Linked DNA regions of Actinomadura rubteroloni. The protein of the gene in region 1 interacts with the protein of each later gene in a pairwise test. Links are inferred from orthologs where the notes say so. Each region holds a gene or a part of one and is shown on either strand. Other genes may lie near its edges.

Evidence for each region.
Region 2: the proteins of BTM25_RS11185 (region 1) and ftsZ interact in binary tests that used the Escherichia coli proteins (3 or more experiments, as listed by UniProt). The link is inferred for Actinomadura rubteroloni from one-to-one orthologs.

Annotation. Positions count from the first base shown.
Region 1 is NZ_MTBP01000001.1:2,511,572-2,514,735, reverse strand. What follows is about bases 257-3,108. They hold BTM25_RS11185 (rod shape-determining protein), read right to left. Parts: upstream 2,274-3,108; coding sequence 1,239-2,273; downstream 257-1,238. Other genes in these bases: BTM25_RS11175 (DUF4233 domain-containing protein), read right to left, coding at 3,071-3,108; ndk (nucleoside-diphosphate kinase), read right to left, coding at 2,507-2,917; mreC (rod shape-determining protein MreC), read right to left, coding at 257-1,046. Also shown: rod shape-determining protein MreD, read right to left, coding at 1-72; more of mreC, read right to left, coding at 75-256; more of BTM25_RS11175, read right to left, coding at 3,109-3,164. UniProt on the Escherichia coli protein: Forms membrane-associated dynamic filaments that are essential for cell shape determination. Acts by regulating cell wall synthesis and cell elongation, and thus cell shape.
Region 2 is NZ_MTBP01000002.1:345,282-348,472, forward strand. The notes cover bases 50-2,928. They hold ftsZ (cell division protein FtsZ), read right to left. Parts: upstream 2,255-2,928; coding sequence 845-2,254; downstream 50-844. Other genes in these bases: BTM25_RS12965 (YggS family pyridoxal phosphate-dependent enzyme), read right to left, coding at 50-129; pgeF (peptidoglycan editing factor PgeF), read right to left, coding at 126-848; BTM25_RS12980 (cell division protein FtsQ/DivIB), read right to left, coding at 2,628-2,928. Also shown: more of BTM25_RS12965, read right to left, coding at 1-49; more of BTM25_RS12980, read right to left, coding at 2,929-3,191. UniProt on the Escherichia coli protein: Essential cell division protein that forms a contractile ring structure (Z ring) at the future cell division site. The regulation of the ring assembly controls the timing and the location of cell division.

The DNA.
Region 1 (3,164 bases):
GAGCGCGACGACGAGCACGAGCGCGGCCGTGAGATGGCGGCCCGCCGGAGTCGGCTCGGGTGCGTTCAGCAAGGTCAGCCCTCCCTCTTGCGCTTGGCTTTCACGGTCTTGTGCGGCGAGGGGGAGACCGACGGCGACACGGTCGGCGACGGGGACGGGGGCGGCGCCGGGCGCGGCGGCAGCACGGCGTCGCGCGGGTCGGACTTGGGCGGCGCGACGACGACCGCGACGACGTCCAGGCTGGTGAACCGCGCGAACGGCCGAATGTGGGCGGTGCGGCTCAGCCCGCCTTCGGGACGGTCGATGCGGTCCACGACCCCGATCGGGACGCCCGGCACGTACGGCGAGTCGCCCTGCGAGCCGAGCGTGACGAGCCGCTGCCCGACCTTCAGCGTCGCGTTCGCGTCCAGGAGCTGGAACCGCATCGGGGTGGCGCCGCCGTCGCCGAGGCCGCGCCGGCCGCGTCCGGTGACGATCCCGATCTCCTTGGTGTCCTCCAGCCGCGCGCCGACCGAGGACGCCGCGTCGGTCGCGAGCAGGACGGTCGCGGTCGCGGGCCCGACGCGGGTGACGCGGCCGACGAGACCGTCCGCGCTCATCACCGTCATGTCCCGGCGGACGCCGCTGCTGCTGCCGACATCGAGCGTGACGGTGTCCTCGAAGCCCTGGCCCGCCGAGATGACCTGCGCCGCGACGATCTTGTAGCCGCCGATCCCGGCGGTGCCGAGCAGCCGGTCGAGCTGGCGGGCGCGGCCGGCGTCGATCGCCCCGGCGCGGATCCGCTCGCGCAGCCGCTGGTTCTCGCGCTCCAGCCGCTCCGCGCGGCGGCGCTGGTCGGGCGCGTCGGTGATCGCGTCGAAGGTGTTGCCGACGGGCCGGACCACGGCGGCCGACGCGCGCTCGACCGGGCCGAACACGGCCGCGCCGAGATCGCGCAGGCCGCGCAGCGGCGAGTTCTCCCCGCCCCGGTAGTCGACCGTGATCAGCACGAGGGCCGCGACGATCAGCGCACCGAGGACCGACCGGGTCCGCCGGGTGTCGTTCACCGACCGTCCTCCCGTTGTCTCGGCTGTCCCACTGTTATCCCACTGCTGTCTGACCGCTGGAGGCACGACATGCCGGGACAGCCTCGCATGCGTGAAACGGCCGGGCGAGCCGGGCCGCGTTGATCTCTTTCCCGGCCCGCCGGGTCCCCGAACCGAAACGGGCGAATCGGACGCTAATTCCGTCCGGGCAGGTCAGTGACGCGGCTCGGGGACGAGCACCTGCCGCAGGGACTCGAAGTCCTCCACGCACTTGCCGGTGCCGAGGACGACCGAGTCCAGCGGGTTGTCCACGAGGTGGATCGGCATGCCGGTCTCCTCGCGCAGCCGCTCGTCCAGGTTCTTGAGCAGCGCGCCGCCGCCGGTGAGCGCGATCCCCCGGTCCATGATGTCGCCGGACAGCTCCGGCGGGCACTTGTCGAGCGTGGTCTTCACCGCGTCCACGATCGAGTTGACCGGCTCCTCGATCGCGCGGCGGACCTCCTCGGCGGAGATCACGACCGTCTTCGGCAGCCCGCTGACCAGGTCGCGGCCCCGGATCTCGGCGTGCGGCTCGTCCTCGCCGCCGGGATAGGCCGACCCGATCGCCATCTTGATCTCCTCGGCGGTGCGCTCCCCGAGCATCAGGGAGTACTCCTTCTTGGAGAACGAGATGACGGCCTGGTCCAGCTCGTCGCCGCCGACGCGCACCGACTGGCTCGTCACGATGCCGCCGAGCGAGATGATCGCGACCTCGGTCGTGCCGCCGCCGATGTCCACGACCATGTTGCCGGTCGGCTCGTACACCGGCAGGCCCGCGCCGATGGCGGCGGCCATCGGCTCCTCGATGATGTAGACCCGCCGCGCGCCCGCCTGGTAGCCGGCCTCCTTCACCGCGCGCTGCTCGACGCCGGTGATCCCGCTCGGGACCGCGACGACGATGCGCGGCTTGGCGAAGTGGCGCCGCTTGTGGACCTTCTGGATGAAGTAGCGCAGCATCCGCTCGGTGACGTCGAAGTCGGCGATGACGCCGTCCTTCAGCGGGCGGACGGCGACGATGTTGCCGGGCGTGCGGCCGATCATCCGCTTGGCCTCGATCCCCACCGCGACGATCTTGCCGTTGTTGGTGTTGATCGCCACGACCGAGGGTTCGTTCAGGACGATGCCGCGTCCGCGGACATAGACGAGCGTGTTCGCGGTGCCAAGGTCGACCGCCATGTCACGGCCGAGAAACGACAACTTGTTACCCATGAAGAAAGGGAGCCCTTCATGTCGGCGGGCGTGCGGAGCGGCACCCCCTATCGTAACGTGCCACGCGCGGCCGGGTCAGCCGCCCATTCGGTGCGTCGCGCCCAAAAAACCGGCGTTGACCTGGGATCGCCGGAGTAAAACAGACGCGGGCCGGACGGATCCGGCCCGCGTGTGTCGGTCGCGGCGGGGTGCGCGGTCGGAGTGCGCGCGAGGGTGCGCGGGAGGGTGCGCGGTCAGCCCAGTTCGGGGAAGAACAGCTTGATCTCGCGCTCGGCGGAGTAGGTCGAGTCCGAGCCGTGGACGATGTTCTCGCCGATCTCCAGCGCGTGGTCGCCGCGGATCGTGCCGGGCGTCGCGCTCACCGGGTCGGTCGCCCCGGCCAGGGCGCGGAACGCCTCGATGGCGCGCGGCCCCTCGACGACCAGCGCGACGAGCGGCCCGCCGGTGATGAAGTCCACCAGCTCGCCGAAGAACGGCTTGCTCGCGTGCTCCTCGTAGTGCGCCTCGGCGGTCTCGCGGGGCAGCCGCTTCAGCTCCAGCGCGACGAGCCGCAGGCCCTTGCGCTCGATCCGGCTGATGACCTCGCCGACGACGCCGCGGCGGACGCCGTCGGGCTTGACCAGGACGAGAGTGCGCTCGGACACGGGTGGTTCTCCTCAAAACGGATGGATGGGAGTGGCGCGCGGACGCGGCGGCCGGAACGGGGCCGCCGCACGGGCGGCGCGCCTCCGGCCGCGAAGTTTACCGGTCTCCGGGAGCGCCCGGTGGGACCGGGGGCGCCGGAATTCGGCGCGAATTCACGCGCCGGGCGGCGGCGCGTCTTTTCCGGACGGGTTTTCCGCTCGGGAATTGGCGGCGGCGGCCTGGACGGCTTCGGCCTTGCGCGCCATC
Region 2 (3,191 bases), on another replicon or contig:
GGTCTTGGTCACGGCGACGAGCGTGAGGTCGTCCGGCGACCGTCCGGCCGCCGCGCAGGCGGCGGCGATCCGGGCGCGGACGTCGGCGAGGTTGGCGGCCAGCTCGGCCGTGCGCTCCTCGGGCGTCATCCGGCGAGCCAGACGAACCCGGCGAACCGCCCGGTGACGCCGTCGCGGCGGTAGGAGAAGAGGTCCGGGGTCTCCAGGGTGCAGCGCGGGTCCGTCCGGACGTCGGCGACCCCGGCGCGGGCGAGCTGCCCGGCGATCCCGGCGCGGATGTCGAGCGCGGGCGTGCCCTGCCGGGTCGTCGCGCGCGCCTCGGGGACGACCGCCGCCACCTCGTCGCGCATCGCGGCGGGCACCTCGTAGCAGGACCCGCACGCGGCGGGCCCGACGGACGCGGCGATGCGCGCCGGGTCCGCGCCGAGGTCGACCATCCGGGCGACGAGCGCGGGCACGACCCCGGCGGCCGTCCCGGGCCGGCCCGCGTGGGCGGCGCCGACGACCCCGGCCGCCGGATCGGCGAGCAGGACCGGCGCGCAGTCGGCGACGAGCACCGCGAGCGCCAGCCCCGGGACGGTCGTGACGATCGCGTCCACGGCGAGGTCCGGTTCGGGCGCGGTCACGTGCGCGACCTCCGCGCCGTGGACCTGCCGCATCCAGACGGTGCGCGCCGGGTCGGTGCCGAGGACGGCCGCCGCGCGGCGCCGGTTGGCCTCGACGGCGTGCGGGTCGTCGCCGACGGCGCCGCCGAGGTTCAGCGCGCCGTACGGACCGGAGCTGACGCCGCCCGACCGGCCGGTGAACGCGGCGCCGACCCCGGCGCCGAGCCGCACCGGCGTGATCACTTCAGGAAGTCGGGGACGTCGAGGTCGTCGTCCTCGTCGAACACGACCGGACGGCGGCCCCGCCCGGACGCGGCCGGACCGTCGCCCTCCCCCGCGCGGCCGGCGGGCGTCTCCGCCGGGCGCGGCGCGGGCGGCCGCGTGCCCTCGGGCCCGTCGCCGGACGGCGCCGGGTCGGGCTCGGCCGCGTCCGCGCGGTCGGCGGGCGCGGGCGGCTCGGGCCGCGACTCGGGCTCGCGGCGGCCGGGCGGCGGGCTCACGGGCCGGGCCTCGGCGTCCGGGACGGACGCCGGTACGGGCGCGGCGGCGGCCTGCGCGATGGTCTGCGGCGGCACCGGCGGCTCGACGCGCCCTATCCGGCTCGGGATCGGGTTGACCGGCGTGGCCGCGACCGGCGGCGGCGTGGGCCGGGGCGGCGGCGGGAGCCGACGCGGTTCGGGCTCGGCGGCCGACTTGCCGGGCAGCAGTTCGTCGAACCCGGCGGCGATCACGGTGACGCGGACCTCGTCGCCGAGGGCGTCGTCGATCACGGCGCCGAAGATGATGTTGGCGTCGGTGGCGGCGGCGTTGGACACGAGCTGCGCCGCCTCGTTGATCTCGAACAGGCCGAGGTCGGACCCGCCGGAGATCGACAGCAGCACGCCGTGGGCGCCGTCGATGCTGGCCTCCAGCAGCGGGCTGGAGATCGCCATCTCGGCGGCGGCCACGCTGCGGTCGTCGCCGCGCGCCGAGCCGATGCCCATGAGCGCCGAGCCCGCGCCGGACATGACCGACTTGACGTCGGCGAAGTCCAGGTTGATGAGGCCGGGCGTGGTGATGAGGTCGGTGATGCCCTGGACACCGGACAGGAGCACCTGGTCGGCGGCCTTGAACGCGTCCAGGACGCTGACCTGCCGGTCGGAGATCGACAGCAGCCGGTCGTTCGGGATCACGATGAGCGTGTCGACCTCGTCGCGCAGCGTCTCGATGCCGGCCTCGGCCTGCATCGCGCGGCGCTTGCCCTCGAACGAGAACGGACGGGTGACGACGCCGATCGTCAGCGCGCCGAGCGACCGGGCGATGTTCGCCACGACGGGCGCGCCGCCGGTGCCGGTGCCGCCGCCCTCCCCGGCGGTGACGAAGACCATGTCGGCCCCCTTGAGGACCTCCTCGATCTCCTCGCGGTGGTCCTCGGCGGCCTTGCGGCCCACGTCCGGGTTGGCCCCGGCGCCGAGGCCGCGCGTCAGCTCGCGGCCCACGTCCAGTTTCACGTCGGCGTCACTCATCAGCAGCGCCTGGGCGTCCGTGTTGATCGCGATGAACTCGACGCCCTTGAGTCCCTCCTCGATCATCCGGTTGACGGCGTTCACGCCGCCGCCGCCGATGCCGACGACCTTGATGACCGCGAGGTAGTTCTGCGGTGCTGCCACGACGAGGGGCCTTTCCGCTCGCTCTGCCGACCGGTCGGAAGCGGTCCAGTGGACCGGTTCCGCCGCGGTGTTCCTGACCATTGCCCACGTCGCCTGCTCGGGAAGCGCGGCGGCCGAGGCCGTCGCCCAACCCTCACCCTCAACGTGAGGCTTACAGTTATGTCAACCTGAGGACTGATACGGACAGTAGGGCGGGCTTCCACCAGGGTCAACTAACCTGCCGCCAACTGCACCGGCGTGTCGCAGACCGCACGAGTTGCCCGGTTGGGGCGCCTGCGCGCCCCGGCCGGCGCGGTGGACCCGCCGTTTCCGTCCGAGGCTCAAGCGTGCCCGATCCGGGCGCAGTATTCGCCCCGACACACGGGCCGGGCCGTCACCGGGTGGTGATCACGTCCGGCGAGCTGACGTCGATCGTCCGCGGTCCGCGCCCCGCCGGCGTCCGCATCACGGCCTCGGCGAGCCGCGCCTTCTCGCCCGCCCGCTCCGGCGAGCCCCACACGATCGTGAGCCCGCCGCGCAGCCGCAACGTGACCGATTCCACGGTCGGCGCGGACACCTCGGCGACCTTCGCGCGCAGCCCGCCGGGCAGTTCCCCGACGACGCGCAGCGCCGCCAGCGTCGGCGGATCCGTCGGGGACGGCGCGCCGACCGTGAGCAGCGGGACGTCCGGGACCGCCGTGCCGTCCCGCACCGGGAACCCGCCCGTGTCCACCTGGAAGTAGCGCCCGCCGCGCTGGTAGGCGGCGACCGGGACGCGCTCGCGCACCACGATCCGCACCGTCGCGGGCCAGTGCCGCTCCACCCGCGCCGACGCCACCTCGTGCAGGCCCGCGACGCGGCGCCGGACGTCGTCGGGATGCAGCCGCACCATCGGCAGGCCGAGCCGGATCCCCGCCGCCGCCGCGACCCGGTCGGGCGTGAGCAGCTTCGTCCCGGT